Regions from separate parts of the Bacillus sp. H1a genome, predicted to be linked through region 1. Evidence: riboswitches for the same ligand, from Rfam matches in the RefSeq annotation. Region 1 holds a riboswitch; each other region holds the start of a gene.
What was found. A riboswitch is a leader RNA that binds a small molecule or an ion and turns the genes downstream of it on or off. The one in region 1 is predicted to bind lysine.
Positions count from the first base shown of each region.

Region 2: another riboswitch for lysine. It lies ahead of U860_RS0106460 (amino acid permease); the one in region 1 lies ahead of U860_RS0113600 (aspartate kinase).
Region 3: another riboswitch for lysine. It lies ahead of U860_RS0122595 (amino acid permease); the one in region 1 lies ahead of U860_RS0113600 (aspartate kinase).

Region 1 covers NZ_AYMH01000028.1:32,088-35,379, reverse strand. The annotation lists gene asnA (aspartate--ammonia ligase) at 1-38, shown strand, start outside; gene U860_RS0113600 (aspartate kinase) at 388-1,617, opposite strand; lysine riboswitch at 1,819-2,005, opposite strand; partial or broken gene U860_RS0113595 (hypothetical protein) at 2,198-2,431, shown strand; partial or broken gene U860_RS0113590 (DUF4166 domain-containing protein) at 2,419-2,742, shown strand; gene U860_RS0113585 (YndJ family protein) at 2,748-3,292, shown strand, end outside.
Region 2 covers NZ_AYMH01000015.1:50,018-53,309, forward strand. The annotation lists gene U860_RS0106460 (amino acid permease) at 23-1,489, opposite strand; lysine riboswitch at 1,602-1,794, opposite strand; gene U860_RS0106465 (GNAT family N-acetyltransferase) at 2,180-2,629, shown strand; gene U860_RS0106470 (sulfite exporter TauE/SafE family protein) at 2,670-3,292, opposite strand, start outside.
Region 3 covers NZ_AYMH01000047.1:104,352-107,643, reverse strand. The annotation lists gene U860_RS0122600 (GNAT family N-acetyltransferase) at 1-837, opposite strand, end outside; lysine riboswitch at 1,043-1,224, shown strand; gene U860_RS0122595 (amino acid permease) at 1,372-2,796, shown strand; gene U860_RS0122590 (ABC transporter permease) at 2,857-3,292, shown strand, end outside.

The sequences.
Region 1 (3,292 bases):
GTGAAGCTTGTAAGAAAGAAAACATTCATCTGTTTTAATCGAAATATGAGGGAGAGTAGCTCAGGAATAGAGTTACTCTCCTTTTTTTATTTTGTAAAAGGGTGGTTTACAGTGAGCTTTACTAATAACTGCATTCATTATTATGAGGGAATTCAAGGGATTTTATTAGAAGGAAAAGATTGAAAGGATATATGTGATAAGAGGTGAGAAGAATCAGTTATATTTCCTAGGAAAGAGTATTACGAGTAATTTAATTGTTTTATAATGATTTTCGGATATCAATAATATGTTAAAAAGCTGTTTGTATAGAATCTTTAAATCTATGCAAACAGCTTTTTATTTATAAATAGGAAGGAAATAGATTAATATGATTTTGTAAGCTTTAAATTAGCTCATTTGCACTAAAGGCTCAATTTTTGCCATAAATGATTGATGCAGTGCCTCAACACCTGTTACTAAATGAAGGCGGTCAATGACAACCGACACTTTAATTTCAGATGTACTTACCATTTTAATATGAATATCTTCTTCTTTTAAAGTAGTGAACATATTCGCAGCAACACCTGGGTTAGATACCATACCAGATCCTACAATTGATACTTTTGCTAAATGATTTTCATATTCTACAGATTCATAGTGAAGTGTTTCATGATTTTGTTCTAACACTTCTAATGTTTCTCTTAAATCATTAGAATGGATCGAGAAGGAGAGGTGAACAGTTCCTTCATTTGTAATGCTTTGAATAATAATATCTACATTAATCTGAGCCTCTGCTAATGTAGAGAAAACTGTTGAAAGCGAACCTTGTTCTAACCCTTTAATTGTTACACGAGTAATATTATCCTCAAATGCAATACCTTTTACGATTGATTGTTGTTCCATGTTACATTCTCCCCTTACAATTGTTCCGTTTTCTTGTTCCATACTTGAGCGAACTTCTAAAACTACATTATGATTTTTAGCAAATTCAACAGCGCGTGGGTGTAATACGCCGGCGCCAAGGTTTGCCAATTCTAGCATTTCATCATAAGAAATTTCATCTAATTTATAAGCATCTTGTACAACGCGTGGATCAGTCGTGTACACGCCTGTCACGTCCGTATAAATATCACATTTTTTCGCTTTTAGTGAAGCGGCTAATGCGACAGCAGTTGTATCGGAACCACCGCGGCCAAGCGTTGTAATTTCATTTTCTTCACTTATTCCTTGGAAACCAGCGACTATAACAATCGTGCCTTCAGTAAGATAGGACTGAATACGCCCAGTGTTAATGTCAGTAATCCGTGCACTACTATGTACAGATTCTGTCGTAATACCAGCTTGCCATCCTGTTAATGAAATTGCGTTATAACCTTTTGTTTGTAGTACCATCGTTAATAATGAAATGGTTACTTGTTCTCCTGTAGATAGAAGCATATCCATTTCACGTTTACTTGGATTTTCAGTAATAGCATTTGCGAGTGCTACAAGTTCATCTGTACTTTTTCCCATTGCTGAAACGACAGAGACAATACTATGTCCTCGTTCGTATTCTTTAATTATTAAATTTGCTACATGTTGAATACGTTCAATACTTCCGACAGAAGTACCACCAAATTTTTGAACAATTGTTTCCATTACGAATTCCTTCTTTCGTCCATTTTTAAGAATAGGTTAGGATATATACAAATCCCAATATCCCTGTAGTTACCAGAAAGAAAAACAAAAAACACCATCTCAAATAAGTGAGGATGGTGCTGTTACAGGAAAAGGGAAACAGAAAACGGAGCTAATAAAAAAACCGCCAAAAAAGGAATATCATAAAAATGATATCTCTTTTTTGTAGATAGCTCTTCATACGTACACGTCTGTACATATGACAGTTCTGTTTCTATTCGAAAACAGCCCCAATCGATAAATGCAGAGAAATTTATCAATTTCGGCAACACTTCCTTTCTTCTAAACTCATAGACATCTCTGTGTCTCCTTTAGAATACTCATAAGCATTGCAACCTCTATCTCACGTTTTAGGCGAGAGTGTTTGATTTATGAAGTTGTAGGTAACATTTGTTTTATAATAATTTAAATTTTTCAGGGAATCAAGTGTTTTATATGTTTTTTTAAAATTCTTTCTTTTTATTGAACTAGTTTGTGAAAAATGTAGCAAAATAAATTCATTGCATGTACATTAAAAATATAGTGCATAGGAGGTGGAAGAATGAAAAGGAAAAAGCCTATTTATGTTGCGACAGAAATGAAAACAACAATGGAGAAATTATGGGAATATACGCAGCAACCAGACATACATACAGAGTGGGATGCTCGTTTTACTGAAATTTCGTATTTAGAGAAAAAAGAAGGAGAACCGCAGAAGTTTTTATATAAAACAAAGATTGGTTTTGGTCTTGAAATAGCTGGAGAAGGGGAATCAATAGGTGAAATAAGAAAAGATATTTTAACGCCGTTATGCAGTTGGATAAGGAGGGAAAAGAAATTGTAGATTATTTTGGTGGACCACATTTACTCGTTTCTACATTGAATTTCCATATTGATGAGGCGGGGGCAATGCATATTTCTTCAAAGAAGCAATGGTTTTTTATGTTAGGAAGAAAAATTCCGTTACCAAAATTTTTATACGGAGAGGCAAAAATTATTGAAAGCTATGATGACGCACTACAATGTTATCGAATTCATGTACAAGTACGAAATTCGTTAATTGGTTCACTATTTTCATATAAGGGAACATTTGTGGAAAGGAAATAAATGAAATGAAGAATATAATATTTGGACTTGCTTGTTATATTATATTTCTAATAGGCGAGTGGTCGAATTTAAATCCTGTTGAAGCAATTATACTATTATCTATTTTGTTATTCATACCGATGTCATTTTGTATTATTGATAAAAAAACAAGAAATGGATCGTATGTATTAATTTATAAATTTGTATCGTTTTTATATCCGATTGCTGCAGTTAGTGCGATGCTAGCTTTCATAACAAATCATTTCATCTTTGCGTTCTTTTGGTTTATGTATACAGGGATTATTGCATTATTTGGAGTAAGTAGATTGTTAGAAAGAGGATGGAAACCTATAGAAGAAACAGCTATTGATAGTGCGTTTATTTATTTGTTTTTAGGAGGTTCTTGGTTCTTTGCTTCTGTAGCGAAACTTCCAATTATGCACTTTAGTTCTGACATAGTATTACTCACAGCTGCACATTTTCATTACTCGGCATTTTTATTGCCGTTATCGGCTGGTTTACTTGGAAGGAAAAGAGAAAAGAGAAGTAAATTATATGACGTTATTATGTT
Region 2 (3,292 bases), on a different contig from region 1:
AATATTGTTTGCTCGTTGTACTTTATTTCAGTTCACATTTATCAAGTGGAATCACTTTCGTTTTCTTAGTAAATTTATATCCTAACCATAGTATTAAGAAGAGCGGTAAACCGATGTAAGAAACAAGTACACCGTTCCAATCGATAGATGCTCCCATAAATGCTCCGTAGTTTTGACCTAAAATAACGATCACACAAAGTGTAAATGCAAAGATTGGACCGAACGGGAACCATTTTGCTTTATATGGTAAATCTTTTAAATCTTTTCCTTGGGCAATATATGCTTTTCGGAAACGGTAATGACTAATAGCGATTCCTACCCAAGCAATAAATCCTGACATCCCAGAAGCATTTAATAACCAAATGTATACAACACCGTCACCGTATAAAGAAGCGATGAAAGCGACGCTACCAACTACTGATGTTGCGATTAATGCGTTAACAGGTACACCGCGGCTATCTAATTTACCTAAAAACTTTGGTGCTTTTCCTTGGCGAGCTAAATCCCAAAGCATACGAGTTGATGCGTACATTCCAGAGTTACCAGCAGATAAAACGGCAGTTAAAATAACAGCGTTCATAACAGAAGCAGCAAAGGCAACGCCCGCTTTTTCAAATACAAGTGTAAATGGACTTACTGTAACATCACTTGCTGCAAGGCTATCAGTCGTATAAGGAATTAATAAACCAATAACGAGAATTGCTAAAATGTAGAATAATAGAATACGCCAAAAAATAGAACGAATTGCTTTCGGAATATTACGTTCTGGATCAGACGTTTCACCAGCAGCCACTCCTAATAATTCAGTTCCTTGGAATGAGAATCCAGCGGCCATAAATACACCGATAATTGCCATGATTCCGCCGTTAAATGGTGCATCTGCAACAGTGAAGTTTTTAAATCCAATAAATTCGCCGCCCATAATTCCAAAAATCATCATAAAACCGACAATTAAAAAGATAATAATAGTAACTACTTTAATAAGTGCGAACCAATATTCAGATTCACCAAATCCTTTAACAGATAAATAATTTAAGAGAAAAATAATAGCTAAACAAAGTCCACTCCAAATAAGAGAAGGTGTATTTGGGAACCAAAATTTCATAATTAATGTTACGGCCGCTAGTTCAGCTGCGATCGTAATCGCCCAGTTATACCAATAGTTCCATCCAAGTGCAAAACCAAGTGATGGATCAACAAATTTTGTTGCATAAGTACTAAAAGATCCAGTAACAGGCATGTAAGCTGCGAGTTCTGCTAAGCTTGTCATTAAAAAATAAACCATAATCCCAATTGCAGCGTATGCAACTAGTGCACCGCCAGGACCAGCTGTATGGATAACACTACCGCTGGCAAGAAATAGTCCGGTACCGATTGTACCACCGAGAGAAATCATCGTAAGGTGACGAGATTTTAATCCACGTTTTAATTCACCTTGTCCTTGTGTAGTTTGCGTTTTAGAGGTAGCTTGATTCGTTGCGCTATTCATGTTCAACACTCCTTTTCTTGTAAGATAGGAAGGAGCGGGGGAGAAAAATACAAAAAACCGCCAAAAGAATTAGGCGGAACGTTTCACAAATAACCACCCCATCATACCCTTCCGTTAAGATAGCACCCCACGTCTACACGGTAATTTTGTAAACGTGACAGTTCTGTTCCTTTCGGAGACAGCCCCAGCCCATATTTCCAGAGAAGAAATATAAACTTCGGCAACTTTTCCTTTCAAACGGAGTCGATGACATTCTCTGTGTCTCGGCCGTTATACTCTTAAAAGTTGCAACCTCTACCTCATCGGATTGATGAGGATTTATTTATTGCTATGATTTTTAATATATGGCAATTGTAATGACTTTCTGAAAATATTGCAAGGAATTTTGTAGGGAAAAGTCAAAAATTATCGGTTATTGTATAGGAAACGCTTGCAAAACTCCACCCGAACCTACTATTATGTAACAATAAGCAAAGAAAAAATTGTTATACAAATGTTTCGCAAAAAATAATGAAAAATCCTCTAAAATTAAAAGAAAATTCAGAAAATATAATTCGACATAAACATCAAAAGGGGATTAGTTCTTTATTCTGTTTCAAGAATAAACATATGTGCGCGTTAAAAAGAATGAATATTCTTTATATTCGTGATAAAATTGAAGTATTGTTTAATGGAAAAGGGGACATCGTTATGAAATTAGAAACGGAAAGATTACATATTATCCCGTGTACGGAAGAGTGGGTTCAAATTGCGAATAATCAAGGATACAATAGTGGTCCGCATATTTTAGGGCATGTAGAAAATGTGAAACAAGATGCGGCTTTATTACCATGGGGCGCTTGGTATGTTATTCGAAAAGAAGATGACATCGTTTTAGGTGATATAGGATTTAAAGGGGCACCTAATGAGAATCATACAGTTGAAATTGGTTACGGATTTATTGAGAAATATTGGAATAAAGGGTATGCAACAGAAGCGGTTCGTGAATTAATGACGTGGGCTTTTCAAACAGGAGAGGTGGAAACGGTTATAGCAGAGACACTCCTTGATAACTATAGCTCTATTCGTGTATTAGAGAAATTACATATGAATAAAGTAAATAGTACTGAAACGATGATTAATTGGAAGATTGAAAAATAAAAAATACCGCCCGAAGCAAATCGGGCGGTATTTTGCGCAATTATGGTAGCATTTGTTTTTGATCTGTCGGATAGCCTATCGTCGTTTGTTTCGAATGATTTGAATGATTACGGACAGAAATGAAAATAGAAATAATAACGACTAGACCAACTGCAACATAAGAAAGTGTAATAATAGTTGGATCAACTTTAAATGATGTAAGTAATGTACGTATATTCGTAAAGATAATAAGGCCACCGACGAGTACGCCGAGTAAATGTGGAGGAACGATGCGTACTAACCATGCTGCGATTGGTGCGGCAACAACACCGCCGAGCATTAAGGCAAATACCCAAACCCAGCTAACTTGTTCCCAGCCAAGAGAGATGAAAAAGCCGATTGTTGCAGCGAGTGAAACAGGAAATTCGCTCGTATCTACAGATCCAATAACTTTTCTAGCTTCATTTCCTCTTGCAAGAAGAACAGGTGTCGTAATAGGCCCCCAGCCACCGCCACCAGTTGAATCAACAAATCCTGCAAATAAGCCAAGCGGCACAAGTTGTTTCGCAGACATACGCTTATTTGAAGCAACAATTTGTTTTTGGATGATGAATCGTAATAAAATATAAACCCCTAAAGTAAATAAAAATAAGGAAATGTATGGTTTAATTACATCGCCAGGTA
Region 3 (3,292 bases), on a different contig from region 1:
AAATTTCCGAAACACTTGTGTATGATGAAGCGGCTTAAATCCTACAGAGTTGTATAACCTCTCAGCACTTTCATTTCCTTCTATATAACATAGTCTAATATCTTCGTACCCGCCTTCTAACAACTTGTTCATACCAAATTGTAAAGCTTCACGCCCATATCCATTTCCTTGATGACTTGGTGCAACCATTAAATTCTCTATTGTCCCTTCCCCTACCGTAACTGATGCGACCAACTGTTCATTTTTTAAAACCATATACACATTACTTTCATTGCTCAATTTGTATTTCTTTATACTATCTTCCGGAGCAAGATAAGGCTTCATATCATTCATTTCATGCAATTCGTAATAACATTCCTGTACCATTTTTACAAACTGGTTGAAAAATCTATCTTCATACTTAATAAACGTGATATCCGTTTCAGGAAAACTCCCTCCCTTATATATCAATTCCAGCGATCCCCACCATCTTTCAAACCCCATTTTCTTAGCAAAACCAATACAATTTTCTGATTCAATTTTCATATAAGTGCACACAAAATCCGGTTTCATTTCAGAAGTACACTCCTCTATTGCCTTATATAAGGCAGAACCAATACCTTTCAAACGAGAACCAGGTTCCACATACACACTTATTTGAACAATAGACTCTCCATTACTATTTGTATAAAAAGATGAATACGCGAATCCTTCAATCCCATTTTGGTTATATAAAAGAAAATGCGTAGAGTTCAATACGATATCATCTAAAGAGCCTATCTCTTCTTCTATCCCCATATTTTTTATTAAATTTAATATACTGATTCTGTCCTCACTTTCACTATAAACACGTATCATTTAAACAACCTCCATTCCCATTGACAGTAAATTCTCTATTAAAAATTCAATATATATTTATTCAATGAATCCATTTCAAACCCTCCAAGCCCTTAATAACAAACTCTTCTCCATAATCTGATTATTACTATATCCATTGACGTAGAAAAATTCATTTGTTACTCTTAAATACGTTAATTTAATATTTAAATCCTCATTCGTATCTCGGTGAGGTAGAGGTTGCAGTCATTAAGAGTATCATTTCAGGAAATGTAGTGGCATTGATGAATGAATGAGAAAGGAATGATTGCCGAAGTAAGTCGTGTCCACCATGCACGCTTGCTGGGTCTGCATTTAATAAGTGCAGAACTGTCACAAACGTTTCGTTTGTGGAGAGCTATCGAGAGGTATGTCGTGGGTTTCTTATAAGATAGAAAGCATGTAGCGGCAAGTTTACGTGCTTTTTTTGTTTTGTTTGGAACTTCTCTTCCTTACCTGGAAGACATACATATCTCCTCGCTTGACTTGGTTATACTAACTTTGGAGGTATTTTCTATGCAACAAAAAAAATGGGGCTTTTGGGTACTAACAGCTTTCGTTGTCGGTAACATGGTTGGCGCTGGTATTTTCATGGTGCCAAGTACGTTGGCACAAACAGCAAGCCCTCTTGGTGTCACTTTAGCTTGGTTAACAACAGGGTTTGGTGTTTTAATGCTAGCTCTTGTTTTCGGTAATTTAGCAATTCGTCGTCCTGATTTAACGACAGGACCACAAAGTCATGCATATGCTTTATTCTCATCACCAAAAAAGAAAAAAATGGCTGGTTTCAGCATGGTGTGGGGATACTGGGTTGCAAACTGGGCAAGTAACGTTGCCATCATTACGTCTTTTGCGGGATATTTATCACTCTTCTTCCCGATTATGAAAGATACACGACTATTATTTTCAATCGGTTCTTTTAACGTAGAAGTTGGAAAACTTATTACATTTACTATTTGTTCCATCTTACTATGGGGAACTCATATCATTTTAACAAACGGTGTAAGCGGAGCCGGAAAACTAAACTTCTTAGCAACAACAACGAAAGTAACTGGATTCCTTCTATTCATCGTCGTTACTTTATTTGCATTCGAAGCTTCAAAGTTTGGACAATGGTACACACCGATGATTGATAAAGAAGGCGTATCACACGGTCTTCTATCACAAGTAAACTTAGCTGCTCTAACAACGCTTTGGGCATTTATCGGAATTGAATCAGCAGTTCTTTTATCAAACCGTGCTGTTTCTCCAAAAACGGTAAAACGTGCAACGGTTGCAGGATTACTTATTACAGTTGCAATTTACTTAGGAATTACAATTTTAACAATGGGTGTACTTCATGTTGATAAATTACAAGCTTCTGAACGTCCATTAGCAGACGCATTAAACGCAGCGATGGGTCATGGCGGTGGGAAACTTATGGCATTACTTGCTCTTACTTCCCTATTCGGTTCAATATTAGGCTGGATTTTATTAAGCTCAGAAGTACCTTATCAAGCAGCAAAAGAAGGCTTCTTCCCTTCCTTCTTTACAAAAACAAATAAAAAAGGAAGCCCGATCTATTCACTACGATTAACAAACATTATGTCGCAAGTGTTCTTATTCTCAACATTATCAGGAACAATCGCGGAAGCTTATACATTCGTTATTACAGTATCAACTTTAGCCTATCTCATTCCATATCTCGTTTCACCAATCTTCCAGTTAAAACTAGTCGCAACTGGTGAAACATATAAAAATGAAATGCGGGCAAGAATTATGGATGGCATAGTCGCAGTTATCGCACTTTGCTATGCACTATGGGTTATTAAAACCGGCGCATCCGATATAAAAACATTCCTTCTCGGAATTGGTTTATTCATAATCGGCTTTGCCTTCTATCCATTAATGAATCGTGATCAGAAAAAAAATAACGAAAAGAAAAACGAGCAAATTGCATAACGCAATTTGCTCGTTTTTTGCTTAATAAAACATATATAATAGAACGAAGAGGTGAAAAACATGTCAATCGAATCGCTATGGAGCAGTCGCTTCCAACAACATATTCAAAATGCCATTACATACTTTGCACGTATGATTAACGGTTTACTATATAGCTTTATCTTTATTTCATGCGTTGGTGCATATTATTATGCTCAGTTTCTGAAAGCATCTCCTTCTAAAGGAATATCTTTAGTACTCATTACAATCGTACTTACAACGATTATAACGAGATGCCCAATCCGTACGTTTATTCAAAAACCTGATGCTGTCTATTTATTAGCACTAGAAGAGAAATTAACTTCTTATTTCAAAAAATCTCTTCTATATAATTACGTCATTCAGCTTTTCCCACTCGTATTTACGTTCCTTATTATCGTGCCGCTTGCCATGCAATCATTACAATTAACCGTACCTTTTTTATGTACAATCTTTATCGTTTTGATGATTTTAAAAG